DNA from 3 places in the Arthrobacter sp. JDC6 genome. Region 2 is predicted to be linked to each of the others. Evidence: riboswitches for the same ligand, from Rfam matches in the RefSeq annotation. Region 2 holds a riboswitch; each other region holds the start of a gene.
What was found. A riboswitch is a leader RNA that binds a small molecule or an ion and turns the genes downstream of it on or off. The one in region 2 is predicted to bind cyclic di-AMP.
Positions count from the first base shown of each region.

Region 1: it holds a riboswitch for cyclic di-AMP, as region 2 does, so the genes downstream of both, ACV095_RS17280 (aggregation-promoting factor C-terminal-like domain-containing protein) here and ACV095_RS16635 (C40 family peptidase) in region 2, are expected to answer to the same signal.
Region 3: it holds a riboswitch for cyclic di-AMP, as region 2 does, so the genes downstream of both, ACV095_RS09270 (C40 family peptidase) here and ACV095_RS16635 (C40 family peptidase) in region 2, are expected to answer to the same signal.

Region 1 covers NZ_CM151278.1:3,746,230-3,751,821, reverse strand. The annotation lists gene tadA (tRNA adenosine(34) deaminase TadA) at 1-156, opposite strand, end outside; gene ACV095_RS17295 (phosphatase PAP2 family protein) at 212-1,015, shown strand; gene upp (uracil phosphoribosyltransferase) at 1,028-1,663, shown strand; gene ACV095_RS17285 (VOC family protein) at 1,725-2,150, shown strand; gene ACV095_RS17280 (aggregation-promoting factor C-terminal-like domain-containing protein) at 2,240-2,953, opposite strand; cyclic di-AMP (ydaO/yuaA leader) riboswitch at 2,959-3,119, opposite strand; gene ACV095_RS17275 (ArnT family glycosyltransferase) at 3,327-5,375, opposite strand; gene ACV095_RS17270 (ArnT family glycosyltransferase) at 5,382-5,592, opposite strand, start outside.
Region 2 covers NZ_CM151278.1:3,590,823-3,596,414, reverse strand. The annotation lists gene ACV095_RS16640 (M23 family metallopeptidase) at 1-812, shown strand, start outside; cyclic di-AMP (ydaO/yuaA leader) riboswitch at 941-1,120, shown strand; gene ACV095_RS16635 (C40 family peptidase) at 1,191-1,868, shown strand; gene ACV095_RS16630 (NlpC/P60 family protein) at 2,032-2,799, shown strand; gene ACV095_RS16625 (HNH endonuclease) at 3,068-3,568, shown strand; gene mobA (molybdenum cofactor guanylyltransferase) at 3,664-4,338, shown strand; gene ACV095_RS16615 (DUF6457 domain-containing protein) at 4,335-4,631, shown strand; gene ACV095_RS16610 (molybdopterin molybdotransferase MoeA) at 4,628-5,592, shown strand, end outside.
Region 3 covers NZ_CM151278.1:1,976,801-1,982,392, reverse strand. The annotation lists gene ACV095_RS09295 (glucose 1-dehydrogenase) at 1-307, shown strand, start outside; gene ACV095_RS09290 (DUF1810 domain-containing protein) at 344-790, opposite strand; gene ACV095_RS09285 (DNA alkylation repair protein) at 816-1,346, opposite strand; gene ACV095_RS09280 (TraR/DksA family transcriptional regulator) at 1,343-1,702, opposite strand; gene ACV095_RS09275 (aggregation-promoting factor C-terminal-like domain-containing protein) at 1,724-3,106, opposite strand; cyclic di-AMP (ydaO/yuaA leader) riboswitch at 3,367-3,537, shown strand; gene ACV095_RS09270 (C40 family peptidase) at 3,541-4,374, shown strand; gene ACV095_RS09265 (protein adenylyltransferase SelO) at 4,501-5,592, opposite strand, start outside.

The DNA.
Region 1 (5,592 bases), 160 kb from region 2:
CAGCTCCTCCCGCTGGTTGCGTCCCGAACCCAGAAGGTCGCCGTCGGGCCCTATCACTACGGCGCCGATGGGCACGTCCTCCGTGTCGAGCGCACGGCGGGCCTCCGCCAGGGCAAGGCCCATCCAGGCCTCGTGTTTCTTTTCGGGCAAGGGCATGGCTCAATGATAGTTTCGGGGTTAGTCAGGTTACTTGCCGATGCCGGGAGGCACCATGGACACTCTTCGGGACCGATTGGGTATTTGGTTCAAACCCTATGCGGCGTTGATCCTCACCATCCTTGTGGGCGGTGTGGTCATCGTGTCCCTGGCGCTGCTTGGGGCAGAGGTCTACGACGATGTGGTGGACTCCGCTGGCCTGGCCAACCTGGACAAGCCTGCCCTTGCCTTTGCCGAAGGCCTCCGCAGCCCCGGCCTTGACTCCTTTGTCACCGGTTTCACCAACATCGGCGGCGGCATCGGGATGCCCATCCTGGCCAGCATCCTCACAGCGTGGTTGACCTTCCTGAGCCGGAACTGGCGTCCGCTGGTCCTGATCGGCGGTGCAGCGGCAGCGTCCGTCACCGCCACCACGTTCGGCAAGAAGCTGGTGGGCCGTACCCGGCCCGACCATGCGGACGCCGTCCCCCCTTACGAGGATTCGCCATCCTTCCCCAGCGGACACACCCTGAACACCACCGTGGTGATCAGTCTGGTGATCTACCTCATCTGCCTTCAGTTCCACACCATGCGGGTTCGGGTTACCGCCATCACCGCCGGCTCGATCTTCATCATCGCCATGGGCCTGAGCCGGGTCTTCCTGGGCCACCACTGGCTCACGGACGTTATGGCCGGCTGGATCCTGGGCCTGGCCTGGGTGGCAATCGTTATCCTGGCCCACCGGCTGTTCCACCTGGTCCGAAGGCGCGAGCACGCAGGGGCAGCGCCGTCGTTCGACCGTCCCATCGTCCGGGACGTGGTGGCCGAGGAACTGCACGACGGCGAACACTCCGGACGCGGGAAGGGCAGCGCCGAGTGATAGTTTTGGGGGATGCGCACTCTCGTTGTTGACCACCCCCTGGTCGCCCACAAGCTCACTGTCCTGAGGGACAAGAACACGCCGTCGCCGGTCTTCCGCCAGCTGACGGAAGAGCTGGTGACCCTGCTGGCCTACGAAGCCACTCGGGAGGTCCGCACCGAGCCCGTCACCATCGAGACGCCCGTCAGCACCACCGTCGGCACCGCCTTCACCAAGCCCACCCCGCTGGTGGTTCCCATCCTGCGCGCCGGCCTGGGAATGCTGGAAGGCATGACCAAGCTGGTTCCCACCGCTGAAGTGGGTTTCCTGGGCATGGCCCGGGACGAGGAGACGCTGGACATCATCACCTACGCGGAGCGCCTGCCGGAGGACCTCACCGGCCGCCAGGTTTTCGTCCTGGACCCCATGCTGGCCACGGGCGGAACCCTGCGCGAAGCCATCAAGTTCCTGTTCAAGCGCGGCGCTTCCGACGTCACCTGCATCTGCCTGCTGGCCGCCCCCGAGGGCCTGGCGCGGCTGGAGGAGGAACTGTCAGGGGCCAACGTGCACATCGTCCTGGCCTCCATCGACGAGAAGCTCAACGAGAAGTCCTACATTGTCCCCGGGCTGGGCGACGCCGGCGACCGCCTCTACGGCATCGCCGGGTAGCACTTCGGCCCTGTTTGAACGGGCTCTTTCCCAACGGGTGTCCCGCCGCTAGCCTGTGCGGATGGACTGGAAACTCGAGCTTGTCTTTGTCCCCGTATCCGACGTTGACCGTGCCAAGGACTTCTACGTCAACAAAGTGGGCTTTAACGCCGACTACGACGAGCGGCCGTCGGACTCCATCCGCTTTGTGCAGTTGACGCCGCCGGGCTCGGCCTGCTCCATCTGCATCGGCGAAGGACTCGTCGACGCCCCGCCCGGCACGGGCTCCAACCTGCAGATGGTGGTCGACGACATCAATGCGGCGCATGACCAGCTCAAGAGCAACGGCGTGGATGTCAGCGATGTGGACGTCCAGGACTGGGGCCACTTCGTGTACTTCGCCGATCCGGACGGAAACAAGTGGGCTGTCCAGTACATCCCGTGGCGGAACGCCGGGCAGGGCGCTGGCGGGAACACCGGACAGGGCGCCGGACCGGGCGCTGGTTAACCAAAGCGGCGGGCCGCATCATGATGATGCGGCCCGCCGCTTTGGTGCAGTTCCCCCGGCATCGCTGCCGCCGGGGGGGGGAGGAGTGCCTAGTACCAGTTGTGGGCCAGGTGGAAGTTCAGGGCACCACAGGGCGACTGGTAGCTCTTCTTGATGTAGTCCAGGCCCCAATTGATCTGCGTGCGGTAGTTGGTGAGGTAGTCCGCGCCGGCGCTTGCCATCTTCTCAGCGGGCAGGGACTGGACGATGCCGTATGCCCCGCTGCTGGAATTGGTGGCCGTGGTGGTCCAGTCGGACTCCTTGGTCCACAGCGTCTGCAGGCACTGCATCTGGTCCGGTCCCCAGCCAAACGCCCCCAGCTGGCTGGCGGCGTACGCCTGGGCGCCTGCAGGATCGTTAACCGCGACGGCGCGAGCCGGCTCAGGTGCGGGGGCGGGCTCAGGCGCCGGGGCCGGGGCAGGCGCTGCGGGTGCTGCCGGTGCCGCTGCGGGGGCCGGTTCCGCTGCCTGCGGTGCCACGCTGATGGCAGCGGGCGCGGGGCTTGCTGCCGGGTTGGAGCGGATATCGCTCTTCTCGATGCTCATTTGAGCGTCGGACGCTGACGTGGAAGGGTTGGACGCGGTGGATGACACCGGAGTCATGCTGCTGGTGGCCTGTCCTGCCGCGCCTACCCCCACCAGCACCGCGCACGATGCTGCAAGGACGGCGGCGCGCTGGCCCAGGGTGGTCTTCTTGGCCTGCTGCGCGGCCCTGTGTTTAGCCTTGGCCTGCAGCAGGCGTGCTTCTGCCGTGTTTTTGGACATGATTGATCGCCTCTCACACCTGCGGAGTTAGCTGTCGGGTTCGGATGAGGGCATCCGGCCGTACGGAAAGATCACGTACTGGCTTAACCCCAAGGGCATTCAATGCCCGGGACGGTGGGTCCCCCGCCTCTGCCGTAGCTCAATCGGAATCCGGGGAAGCGGCAGAGCTTGGCGTCGACCCGGGATATGCGGCCCGAACGGGGGCCGCACCCAATCGACGCTACAGGAAGTGCACGCGAAAGTCACATTTAGGTAACGGAAGTCACGATCCTCAGCGCGTTGATTTGCCGGATTCCCCGTTCGTAACCTCGGTCCCATTGGGGTATGGCCGCCCCATTTCATGAGCGCAGCGCGCCGACCGTTACAGTTCCCGTTACCCAGCCAACAGGTAGACGGTGGTGCCGCCAATGCTCTGCGCCGTGAAGTTGTTCGCCACCCACTGGGCGATCTGGGCGGCAGCGTCCGAACCGGTACTGGCCCGGATGGTTCCGCCTGTGATGAAGTAGTGGATCTTTCCCTGGGACACCAGATCCTGGAACTCCGCCAAGGTAGGGGCGGGATCTGTGCCGTTGAACCCACCCACCGCCATGACCGGCAGTTCCGTTGCCAACTGGTAACCGGCAGCGTTGTTCGACCCCACCACTGCCGCTGCCCAGGTGTAGCCCGAGGCGCCATTCCTGAGTGCTGCCACGAGTTCCGCGGACGGCGTGGGGGCGCCCAAGAGGCCTCCCACGGCCCCGCCTCCGCGACCACCGGCAGCAGCGGTTCCGCCGGGAAGTGTTCCCCCGGGCGCGCCCTGCTGGCGGGCCGTGTTTCCCTGGGTTGTTGGCTGCCTGGTGCTGCCTGTCCCGCTCCGGCCAGGGCCCGTCCCGCGAGGGCCGAAGCCCGACGAGGGCCCGGCACTGACGATCGCCCCGCTGTGCGTTGTCGACGCCGTGGAAAGGGAGTACGCCAGCGGCCCGGTGAGCGACGCCGCAATGGCGAGCGCCGCCGTCGTCCGCTGCACGGCACGCCAGCGCAGGAACCTGCCGAACGCCACGCCCGCTGCGGCCGCCAAGCCTCCGGAAAGGACCAGCCAACGCAGCCACGCGCCGTAGGCGGACGTGGTGCCCAGCAGCTGGAAGGCCATCAGGGCGGCCGCGGCCACCGCTGCGGCCAGCAGGAGTGCGGCGGGTGGCTGCTGCCGGTGCTGCCACAGGAGGACCGTGCCCAGCCCCGCAAGCCCGGCGATCCCCGGCGCCAGCGCCACGGCGTAGTAAGGGTGGATGATGCCGGCCATGAAGCTGAAGACCAGGCCCGTCACCAGCACCCACGAGCCCCAGATGATGACGGCGGCGCGGACCGCATCCGTCCGCGGGGCCCGCCGGCCCAACCACAGCAGGCCCGCCGCAAGGATCAGGGCGGACGGCAGCAGCCACGCGATCTGGCCGCCGAACTCGCTGTTGAACATCCGGAGCAGCCCGGGATCTCCCCAGCCGTTGCCGCCGCCCACACTGCCGGTCTCGTCGCCCGTCAGCCGGCCCAGCCCGTTGTAACCCAGCGTGAGCTCCAGGATGGAGTCGTTTTGCGATCCGCCGATGTAGGGACGCAGGCCGGCCGGCGTCAGCTCCACCGCCAGGAGCCACCACCCGGCGGAGGCCACCATGGCCGCTCCCGCCGCGGCCAGCCGGAGCAGGCGCCGCGGGAGCCTGTGCGGGCCTGCCAGCGCGTAGGCGATGGCGAATCCCGGAACCACCAGCAGGACCTGCAGCTGCTTGGCCAGGAAGCCGAAGCCCAGGAACACTCCGGCCAGCAGGAGCCAGCGCAACCGGTCCTCCTGGACTGCACGGAGGACCGCGTAGGCGGCTGCCGTCATGAGCAGCACCAGCAGGGCGTCCGGGTTGTTGAAGCGGAACATCAGCGTGGCAACGGGGGTGAGGGCCAGGACGGCTGCGGCGATCAGTCCTGTGCGGTGCGCCAGCCGTGGATCGGCCGTGGCAGGCGCCGCGGCCCGCCGTACGGCCAGGTAGAGCAGCCAGGCGGTGCCGACGCCCATCAGCGCCTGGGGGACCAGGATGCTCCAGGAACTGAGGCCGAAGATCCGGACGGACAACCCCATGACCCACAACGACGCCGGCGGCTTGTCCACCGTGATGGCGTTGGCGGCGTCGGAGGAGCCGAAAAACCAGGCCGCCCAGTCCTGCGATCCGGCCTGGGCCGCGGCGGAATAGAACGCGTTGGCCCAGCCGGATGCTCCAAGGTTCCACAAGTACAGCACGGCGGTCCCGGCCAGCACCGCTGCCAGTTCCAGCCGCCGCCGGAGCGCCCGCGGGTCCGGCCGGAAGCGGGCCGGGACAGGATGATGCGCGGCGGCAGGAGCGCCGGCAGGGTGTCCGGTGTGGACCGACGCAGTGTGGACGGACGCTGGGTAATGGCTGGCCATTGAGTCCTACTTGGTGAGTTGGTACACGGTGGAGTTGCCTACGGTCTGGGCCTGGAAGTTGGCCTGGACCCAGGCGGCCACCTCTGAATTGCCGCGGCCACCCATGCCGCCGCCTCCCATGCCACCGCCTTGGATGAAGTAGCCGATCTCGCCCTTGGCCACCATGTCCTGGAACTGGGCGAGCGTGGGGTAGGGGTCCCCGCCGTTCCAACCGCCC
Region 2 (5,592 bases):
CCCGGGGCCGCCGCCGCGCGGCCGGCCCCCCTTCGGCACCCCGGGTTGCCGAAGTTGTCGCAGCGGAGCGCCCCCGCGACCTGCATCGTGACGCGCGCCGCCGCCGGGGTCCCTTCCGGCAGATGACGGAGTTTGCCGCCGCCAGCGGTATTGGCCAAAAAGCCGGCATTGCCCTTGCCGCCACAGGCCTGGTGCTGACGGTCACGGTGCCCGCCACGAGTCCCGTCATGGCCACGGATGCCGCCGGCAGTGCCCCCATGGCCGCGTCCGCCGTCAGCCCCCAGCCCCAGATCTCGGCCGATGTCGGAGCACAGATCGACTTCAGCCGGTCGGCCGTGGTGACCCAGGCCGACCCGGACGGGAAGCTGAAGCAACTCCTGAGCGCCCAGTCCGCCGGCTCCGTCACGCGTGCCGCTTCGGCCGGCACCCTGGCTGCACCCCTCGCCTCCCTCACCACCGCTTCCCCCTTCGGCTACCGGGTCAGTCCGATCACCGGAGGCTCCGGAGACTTCCACCGGGGCCAGGACTTCGTGGCGCAGTGCGGGACCTCGGTCCTGGCCGCCGCGACAGGTACCGTGACCTTTGCCGGCTGGCACCAGTTCGGTGGCGGAAACCGCGTGGTCATTGACCACGGCAACGGGCTGGAGACCACCTACAACCATCTCTCGTCCTTCAACGTCAAGGTGGGCCAGACCGTCTCCCGCGGGGACGTGGTGGCACTGAGCGGTACCACGGGCGCATCCACTGGCTGCCACCTCCACTTCGAGGTGCAGGTCAATGGCGAAGTTGTCGATCCCATGGGCTGGCTGTAGCCAAATGGTTGCCCGCTCTCACATGTCCGCGACGCGCCGTGACCTGAATGTGACATTGAAGCAAAACTGCTGTACCGTCTAACTCGCGTCAACTTTTCCGAAGTTGACGCTCTTGAGTGGATTGCCTAACTCTGCCACCGCTCAAGGTCCGTTCGCATTTCATCGTCTGGCAGGGGCGGGGGAACCAATTTTGGCCTTCATGTTCAGAAGGCCTTGGGGTTAAGTCACAAGCTTCCCAGGAAGCAGCGTGGCCGGGTGACTCCCATCCGAATCCGACAGCTCACCTCGCAGGCATTGGGAGAGGCTACCTTCGTGTCTTCACGCCATCATTCTGCGCGCCACCGTGCGCAAACGGTTCGCACCAACCCCCTGGACGCCATGTCCAAGGCCGTCAGTGCAAATGCCGGGACCGTAGGCCGCCAGGCTGCCGTTGTGGCAGCGGCTTCCGGCCTCATCCTGAGCATGGGCCTGCCCGCCACGGCAGCTGACACCACGGCCGGTGTCTCTGCCTCCACCGAGTCCGGCTCGTCCCAGGCAGCCCTCGCTGTCACGGCCGCACCCACGGCCACGGTGTCCTTCGAGCGTCCGGTCGTCAAGACCACCGCTGCTCCGAAGGTGGAAGCGGTGCGTACCCAGTCCACGGCCTCGGCGAACCGCGCCACCACTGCAGGCCAGGAGGCGTCTCCGGCCGCCAAGACGGCGGAGACCGTATCCGCTGCGGCAACCTCGGGCATCGCTGCCATCGCCTACACCGGCATCGGCCACTCCTACGTGTGGGGCGGCACCAGCCCGGTCACCGGCTGGGACTGCTCCGGGTTCGTGCAGTGGGTTTACGCCCAGGCCGGAATCAGCATCCCCCGCACCAATGCGTGGAGCATCATGACTCCCACCTCCACCCCGCAGCCGGGTGACCTGGTTGTCCAGAACGGTGGCGCGCACGTCGGCATCTACGTCGGCAACGGCATGATGATCAGCGCACTCAACCCCTCCCAGGGCACGCTGCTCCACTCGCCTGCAGCCACTGGCACCTCCTCGTACTACCACTACGGCAACTAGTTCTTGGGCTTAACGCTCCAAGGGCTATTTCTTTGCCCAAGGCTTTTTCGCTAGAAACCACATCCCCGTTCGGGACGCGCCGACGTACCCCCAAGATGCCGGCGCGTCCAACAACCTTCGCCTGCCTACAAGCGGTTTGAGGGAAAAACGAAAGAGAGAACTGATGACGACTCGTGCCACCGCACGGCATCGCGCCGAGGTCACCAAAACCAACTCGATCGCTGTTATTGCAAAGGCCGTCAGCGACAACGCAGGCGGCATGGGCCGCCAGGCTGCGGTTATCGCTGCCGCTTCCGGCCTGGTCCTGACCAGCGGCATCGCGGCCAACGCTGCCGACGCCAACGTCAAGCGTGATTCCGCTCCGGCGTCCGCACTGGAAGTTGAATCCGCAATCGACGCCCCGATTTCCGCGGCTTCCACCATCGCCATCAGCTACGAGAAGCCCGCTGTCACCACCACGCCGGCTCCCGTCGCCGAGCCTGAGCCCCAGGTCGAGGTGCAGGAAGCTGCTCCTGCCGCCGAGCCCGTTGCGGCTCCCAAGGTCACCGCCAAGGTTGCCACCGCTGCTGCTCCGGCCGCTCCCGCTGCCCAGGCTTCCGCCAGCGGCAAGGGCGCTGCAATCCTCTCGGCCGCCTACGCCCAGCTCGGCGTTATGCAGGACTGCACCATGCTGGTCACCAACTCGCTGGCCGCCGTCGGCATCCACTTCCATGACTGGCCCGCCGGCTACCTGTCCCTGGGCCGCACCGTGAGTGCAGCCGAAGCGCAGCCGGGCGACCTGATCTACTACGCTGACGGCGGCGCGGGCATGGCCCACATTGCTGTCTACGCCGGAAACGGCATGGCAGTCCACGGCGGCTACAACGGAAACCAGACTGTGGTCTTCAGCGCAAACGTGGGTTCCGGCCCCGTGTTCATCCGCGTCAACTAAGCATCCCAAGGCAGGCCTGAACGGCCGCAGGCCTGGCAATGCCCCCAAGGACCCCCGCCATCCCGGTGGGGGTCCTTCGCGCTTAATCGGCCCGCGCCGCCCGCGGCCGACCCTCCCGCGGTGTCCAGCCGTTGTCCTGCTCCAGAGTGGCGATTACCCGATTCTGCACTTCTTTGTTTACTCTTGTGATGTCGATCCATAGCCCGGACATGCCGAGGGCAGCCGGCCCTCGTGCCCCTGACGGGTGCGGCCGTGAAGAGGTAAGTGCATGCGCACTCTCGTTCTGAATGCTGGATATGAACCGCTGGCGGTTATTACTTTCCGCCGGGCGCTGGTGCTTGTGCTCACGGGCAAGGCAAGTGTGGTGGCCGAAGGTGACGACCCCGTGGTGGGCCCTACTGACATTCTGGGCCGCCCGTCCGTGATCCTCCTCAACCGCTACATCCGGCCCCGGTACAACCACTCCACGGCCGTCAGCCGCAGGGGCGTACTCCGGCGCGACGGGCATAAATGCGCCTACTGCGGGAAAGCGGCGCACACCATTGACCATGTTCACCCCAAGTCCCGGGGCGGGGCCGATTCGTGGGAGAACCTGGTGGCCGCCTGCCTGCGCTGCAACAACGTCAAGGGCGACCACACTCCAGCCGAGATGGGATGGACCCTGCGGTTCGTGCCCGAACCGCCGCACGGAACCATCTGGCAGATCAAGGAACTGGAGAAGCCCACGCCGGCCTGGGACCCCTTCCTGCTTCCGGAACGCGCTGCCTGACACCCCGCGCTGCCTGAGTTGCCGTGATGCTCCGGTGCGCCGGACGTTCTGACCCGCAGTGCGGCCCCTACGCTGCCGGTCGCTAGGCTGGGGGAGTGGAAGTGAACGGGCTTGCCTTTGATGCCGTGATCCTGGCCGGGGGGAGGTCATCGCGGCTGGGCGGCGTACCCAAGCAGTCGCTCGTCTTCCAAGGCCAATCCCTCCTCGAACGCGCTGTCGCTGCCGCCGCGGGGGCCCGGCATGTGGCAGTTGTGGGCGAGATGGCTTCCCTGCCAATCTGGCCTCCCAACCTGCTGAGCTGCAGGGAGCAGCCGCACTTCGCGGGCCCGGCGGCAGCCATAGCGGCCGGGCTGGATGCGCTGGCGGACATCGGCGAGGATGCGCCCTACCTCCTGGTGCTGGCCTGCGACATGCCGCTGGCATCCCAAGCGGTGGCAGCGCTTCAGGAAGCTTTGCAGATGTCCACGGCGGCGAACCCGGCAAATGTCATGGCTGCCGAAGGCAACCGCCCACAGCCACTGGTGGGTTTTTACCGCACGCCTGAGTTAACAAAGGCGTGCAGGGACCTCGCTGCCCGCGGGGCGCTGGTCAACGGCTCTGTCAGGTCGCTCCTTGCTAATCTGGACGTGCAGCTTGTCACAGTCCCTGCCGGGTCCACCTCCGATGTGGATACCTGGGATGACGCTGCCGCGCTGGGGATTGCCGCCGGGAACCAGAGTGAACGCCAGGACCGGCAGACGGGCGGAGCAAACGTGGGAGGCAATTCGTGAAGAGCCAGGACGAAACACTGGAAGAGTGGTGCAGGGCACTTCTCCAGGCGTACAACCTTGAGGACGTCCAGGTGGACGTCAACGCGGTGTTGGCGCTTGCGGGCGTCGCCGCCCATGCTGTGGTCCGGCCAGCCGCTCCGCTCACCACTTTCATCGCCGGGTTCGCTGCGGGCCTGGCTGCGGCTCCCGGCAGGGAGATGGACGCTGAATCAATGGATGCGGCCCTGGCCGTTGCCCGCACACTGGCAAAGGACTACGAGGCCGAGGCTGCCGCCGGGACTCCCGGCGAATGACCGCGGAACCCCAAAGCGATCCGGAAGCGCCACCTGGCAGCGAAGCGGAAGGGCCGGCCGGCATAGCTGGACGCGGACCCACTGAACCCGGACCCACTGAACCCGGAACCACTGACTCCGGCGCAGTCCAAGCCGGGACGGCGGAAGCAGGGCATGCGGGCCAGCACCATGCCGCCCACACGTGGGAAGAGGCCCGGCAGACGGCGTTCGACGCCGGAACCCCCATTCCTCCCGGACCAGTGGCACTGCGAATCGCGTTGGGCCGCAAACTGGACCAGGACATCGTGGCCCTCCAGGACATGCCCCACTATGCGTCCTCGGCCATGGACGGCTGGGTGGTCAACGGAAGCGGCCCCTGGATCCCGGTGGAACCCGGCACCCGGCTGGCACCGCACCAGGCCAGCCCCATCGCCACCGGCGGCCTGATCCCCGCAGGCGGCAAGGCAGTGCTTCGCACCGAGAGCGCAGTCCTTGGCCAGGACGATGAAGGACTCCCACTCCTGATGACCGGGGGCAAGGCCCGCCCGGGCGAGCCCCGCGCGGGAGAGCACATCAGGAAAGCCGGGGAGGAAGCCCTGGAAGGGGACATCCTGGTCAAGGCGGGGGTGGAGCTCAATCCCGCCCACCTGGCACTTGCCGCGCTGGCAGGCTACGACGATGTGCAGGTCCAGGGAAAGCCCGTGGTGCGCCTGGTCCTGACCGGGTCCGAAGTGGTGGAACACGGCACGCCGGCCCCGGGCCAGGTGCGCGACACCTTCGGCCCGCAGCTGCCGGATGTCGTCGCCATGCTGGGCGGCATACCCGGCGGGCAGCAGCGGATCGGCGACTCCTATGACGAATGGCTTGCGGCGCTCGAGGACGTGCTGCCGGAGGTGCCGGACGCGCCGGACCTGCCGGCCGACGTCGTCATTACTACCGGTGGCACCGGGCGCTCGGGAACGGACCACCTCCGCAGGGCAGT
Region 3 (5,592 bases), 1.6 Mb from region 2:
CCCCACCCTGGTGGACTATGCCACCACCAAGGCGGGCATCAACAACTTCACCAAGGGCCTGGCCCAGCAGCTTGCGCCCAAGGGCATCCGGGTGAACGCTGTGGCCCCCGGCCCCATCTGGACGCCCCTGCAGGTCAGCAGCGGCCAGCCCAAGGAGCAGCTGCCGGAGTTCGGCCAGTCCACGCCCCTGGGCCGTGCCGGCCAGCCCGCCGAACTGGCCCCCGCCTACGTCTTCCTGGCGTCGCCGGAGTCCAGCTACGTCGTGGGCGAAACGCTGAACGTCAACGGCGGCAGCCCCACGCCCTAACAGCCAGCCGCGCTCCGGCTGCCCCGGTCCGTGTGGTCAGCCGGCTGCGTCCTGCGCCGCCAGGAGCTCGTCGGTGGCAGGGTCCGGCTCGCCGTTGAAGAACTGGGCCAGGACAGTCTTGAACACTGTTTCTCCGGGTGCTGCCCGGAGGAACAGTGTCATGGAGGAGCGGAGTTTCCTGGCGTCGATGCCACCGAAGATGTCCTCGGCCGGCTGGTCGGCATGGTTGGCCAGGACCGTGGCACACTCGAGAAGCCGCGGGCCCAGGACTTCGTGGTCCAGGTAGGCCCGGGCTTCAGCCAGTGAAGAGATGGCGTATTTACGTGACATGGCGCTCTGCCCCAGCCCGGCAATCTGCGGGAAGATGAACCACATCCAGTGCCCGGACTTCCGGCCGACCTGCAGCTCCCCCAACGCCTGGTCATAGGTTCCGCCGGTGTTTTGGGCGGCAACAAATCGCCCAAGATCAAACGGCTCATTCATGTGGATCTCCTTCATTCGTCCGCTTTTAGAAAGTCAGTTCCTTCATGAGGGCAGCGGCCGCCGCCTGAAGATGGGCGTCCGGGTCCCCGCTCCACCGTTCCACCACACCGCGGGCCCGCTGCCGTTCACGCTCCCCCAGCCCTGCCAGCAGCGGCATCAGGACATCGGAGAGCAGGGGCGCGGTCAGATCCGCTGTGTGGGCGGAGCGGAGGAAGCCTTCCAGCCGGGTCAGGTCCGAATGCTGCAGGAGCCGCACCCGTGACTGCAGCAGCACCACGGCGGCAAGGCGGCGCTCGAAAACCGGGCGGGAGCCGGGCCCCGGCTGTCCCCAGAGGGCAGAGGCCAGCATCACGCTTGCGTCGTGGTCCAGGTCCTTGAATTTGCGCAGGGCGTCGCGCACAGTTCCACGGACGGCGCCCACGGAGGAACCATACGAGGCCAGCACACCGCCCAGGCGGTGTGCGACGTCGTCCGCGCGGTACCAGGCGCCCTCATTCTGGAGGGTACGGTCAACAAATTCCGCCGCAGCGGACACCACGTCCGCCGTGCCGGTCACCGCGCGCGCCCCGCGGAGGCGTGGTGGATGCAGAACGGGGTCCAGGGCCGGGCTTCCAGCCTGCCCTCGGCGATGGGTTCCCCGCACACCGCACAGATGCCATAGGTCCCCGCGGCCAGCCGGGCCAGGGCAGCTTCAATCTGGTCCAGCCCCGCCGAGCTTTGTTTCAGCAGCGCCGATGCCTGTGACAGCTCGAAGGCGATCGTGGCGCCCTCCGGATCGTGTTCGTCGTCGACGTTGGAGTCCTGGCGGGCCGAATTCGCAGCGTCGATGTCCGCCCGCAGCGCCGGCAGCAGCGCCATCCGCCGCGTCCGCTCATCTTCGAGCAGTGCACGGAACCGTTCGAAATCTGGCATGGGGAAAGCCTAGCGCGTCAGTCAGTACCAGTTCAGGGATACGGAATGGTTCCATGCCCCGCAGGGCGACCCGTAGCGGTCACGGATGTAGCCCAGGCCCCATTCGATCTGCGTCCGGTAGCTGGTCAGCCAGTCGCTCCCGGCGCTGGCATACTTGCCGGGCGGCAGTGCCTGGGCAATTCCGTAGGCCCCGGACCACGCGTTGGTGGCGGTGGTCAGCCAGTTGGATTCCTTGGTCCACAACTGGGCCAGGCACAGGAACTGGTCCTGGCCCCAGCCGAAAGCGGCAAGGCGTCCGGACGCGTAGCTTTTCGCCCCTGCCGGATCGTTGACCGCTCCACCGGGAATGGAAGGCACGACGACGGCGGGCGGGCTGGGAAGGGCCGGCTCGGCTGGCGGCGCCTCCGGAACGGAAGGGACAGGGTTGGCCGGCGGAGGGTTGGCCGGCGGAGGGTTGGCCGGGACAGGATTGGCAGGGGCTGGATTCACCGGGACAGGATTGCCGCCCACGGCGGCTGGGGCGGCTGGTGCGGGCGGCCTGGGCTGCTGGGCGGCCGCCGCGGCGGCCCTGGCGGCCGCTTCGGCCTGGCGGCGGGCCTGCTCCTCCGCTGCGGCGCGCTTGGCCGCCTGGGCCGCCTCGTAGGCAGCCAGCGCAGCCTGGCCTTGGCGGTACTCCCCCTCAAGCGCCGCCGTCGTCCCTTTCAGGGCGGCAAGCTGGGCCGTTAGCTCGCCGCCGTGCCGCTGCTCCTCGGCCACCTGCCGTGCCAGTGCGTCCCTGGCGGAACTGGCTGCCCCGGCTTTTGCCTTTGCCTCCCCGGACAGGCGCTCCCGTTCGCTCCTGGCAACCTTTTCCTGCTCCACCAGGGCAGCGGATACCTTTCCGGCCGCCGCCGCCTTGACCACCAACGCGGCCGTCTTGTCCCCCACGAGCTTGACGAGGTTGAGGCCCTGGACGCTGTTGGTCCCCAGGGCGTCCAGCGCCACGAAGAACCCGGCGTTGGTCCCGCCTGTCTTGTACGACTGCACGGCCAGGGCGCCGAGGTCCTTCCGGTACCGGGCCACTTCGTCGTTTGCGCGGGCGGCCCGTGCGGACAGGGTTTCCAGGCGTGATGTGGCTGACTGGAGCTCTGCATCCGCGGCAGCGTATTCGGCGGCCGACCGTACGGCTGCGTCCCCGGCTGCCTCCGACTGCGCCTGCAGGCCGGTCAAGAGCCCGTCGATGGTGGCAATTTCTGCAGCTTTTGCCGCTTCGGACGACTGCGCCTGCTGCACATCCGACCAGGAGGGATATCCGCCGGGCGGCGGCTCCTCCGCTGCGGCCGGCAGCACGGTGGCGGCGGCCAGGGCGATGGCCAGCACGCCACCGAGGAGCGGGATCCCTCGGCTGGTCACGAACAGGGGCATAGTCCCGAAGCTTACCGTCCGGCGCGGCCCCCGAGGGCGCGTCCGTGGCCACATTGTTACCGTTTGCAGCGATAAAGACCCTGCCTGCATCGGTCGAGGTCACCGCCCGAAATGCGAAGTACATCAAGACGTTTGCGCAATTGAGAGGGGAGCCTCGTATGTTATCCAAATGTGACAATCGGGGGCAGCGCGGGTTATGGTCGTTTGGTGTCCCTCTCAGACGGGACATTCCCGTCAGCATGCCGAGCCCTGCCGCTGATCATGGGATTCAACCGCTTTCCGTTTGGCAGGGACGGGGGAACCAAGTTTCTACGGCCACATGTGGCCTTGGGGTTAAGTCGTTAGCGCCTCCGCCCGCGGAGCCAGCTACCGGCCGGGTATCTCCAGCCCGAACCCGACAGCTCACCCCGCAGGCATGGGAGAGGCGATCAACTGTGTCAAAAATTTCCACCACTGCCCGTCACCGCGCGACTCCGGCCCGCTCCATTGCGCTCGAGGGCCTCGCCGTAACCGCCAAGTCCCAGGCCCGTTCGCTGGGCCGTCCGGCGCTTGCCGTTGCTGCAGCGTCCGGTATTGCCTTTGGCGTCGGAGCCCCGGCCCATGCAGGTGTCACCGGCCCGGACACCACTGAGAACACCAGCGTCCAGGCATACTCCGCACCTGCCCCGGCAGCAGCACCCGTCGCAGCAGCAGGAACCGTCCACACGGTGGTGTCCGGCGACACCATCGGGGCCATCGCGGCCGCCCATGGCGTCAGCCTCAACGACGTCCTGGCCGCCAACGGACTGGGACTGTCCTCCATCATCTACCCCGGTGACCAGATCCAGATCCCCGGCGCTGGCCACACCGCAGCCCCGGCGCCGGCAGCAGCTCCCGTCCAGACGGCAGCCACAACCGCACCGGCAAACACCGGCATGAACATGTCCTACGCCTCAGCCGCCCCGGCGGCGTCCACCGGCACCGGGACCGGCGCTGCCATCCTGGCATCCGCTTACAGCCAGGTCGGCGTGAACCAGGACTGCACCGCAATGGTTGAGAAGGCCCTGCGCTCCGTCGGCAAGTCCGTCGGCGACCTGGCCCCCACGCAGTTCTTCCAGTACGGAACCGTTGTCGGCGCTCCCGCCCCCGGCGACCTGATCATCACCTCCGGCCACGTGGGCGTGTACGCCGGCAACGGCCAGGTTGTGAGCGGCGGCGTCAACGGCTACAGCACCGAGGTCCACTCCATCAGCTGGCTCGGCGGCTACTCCGCAGTCCGCGTAGCCTAGCCTTCGCAACGCTTTGGCAGCAGCAGGCTGGTACTAAACAGCAAAGCTGTTCTTAGACAGGAGGGCGGCAGCCGGGTATTCCCGGCTGCCGCCCTCCTGTCATTTCCGCACCGTACCGCTGAACAGTCACGTCCCGCAGAAGGTCATGTAGGTGCCGAAATCCTCAGGGGCACCTTCGGCGTAGCGTTCCAGGCCCGGCCGCTCGGCGAAGGGGCTGCCGACGGCCTCGAGCAACTGCTGCAGGGGAGCCAGGTTTCCGTCAGTGGCGGCGGACAGCGCCTCTTCCACGAGGTGGTTCCGCGGAATATAGGCAGGGTTCACGCTGTCCATCAGTTCCGCGTCGGGCCCCAGGGCCTGCCACCGCTCCGCCCAGGCGTCGAACGCTTCAAGGTCCAGGACCATGCCGCGCACGGGACGGAGGTCCCCCCGCGCGGCCTTGCCCAGGTTCCGGAAGAACAAGGTGTAGTCCACCGGCCCGTCCTTCAGGATGGCAATGGCACCGTCCACCAGGGCGGAGGCGGCGTCGCTGTCCGCATCCCCCGACAGGCCCAGCTTGGCCTTCATGCCGCCGGACCACGCCTGGCTGTACTGTCCGCGGAATCCGCCAAGTACCTCCACCGCGGGGGCAACCGCCTTTTCCTGGTCCCCGTCGATCAGCGGCAGCATTGCCTCCGCCAGCCGTGCAAGGTTCCATTCGGCCAGCACCGGCTGGTTGGCGTAGGCGTAGCGTCCGCTGACGTCGATGGAACTGTAGACAGCGGCGGGATTGAACACATCCATGAACGCGCACGGGCCGTAGTCGATGGTTTCCCCTGAGATGGTCATATTGTCCGTATTCATGACCCCGTGCACGAACCCCACCAGCATCCACCGGGCCACCAGGTCCGCCTGGGCGGAGACCACCGAGGCGAACAACTCCAGGTAGGGGTTTGGGGCGCCGGCAGCGTGCGGGTAGTGCCTGCCGATGGCGAAATCCGCCAGCCGCTTCAGCAGCTCGAAGTTTTCCGTGGCCCGCGCGTACTGGAAGCTGCCGACGCGCAGGTGGCTGCCGGCAACCCGCGCCAGGACCGCACCGGGCAGCATGCCGTCACGCCTGACCTGCCGGCCAGTTGCCACGACGGCGAGCGAGCGGGTGGTGGGAATGTGCAGGGCATGCATGGCTTCACTTACCACGTACTCACGGAGCATGGGCCCGACGACGGCACGTCCGTCCCCGGC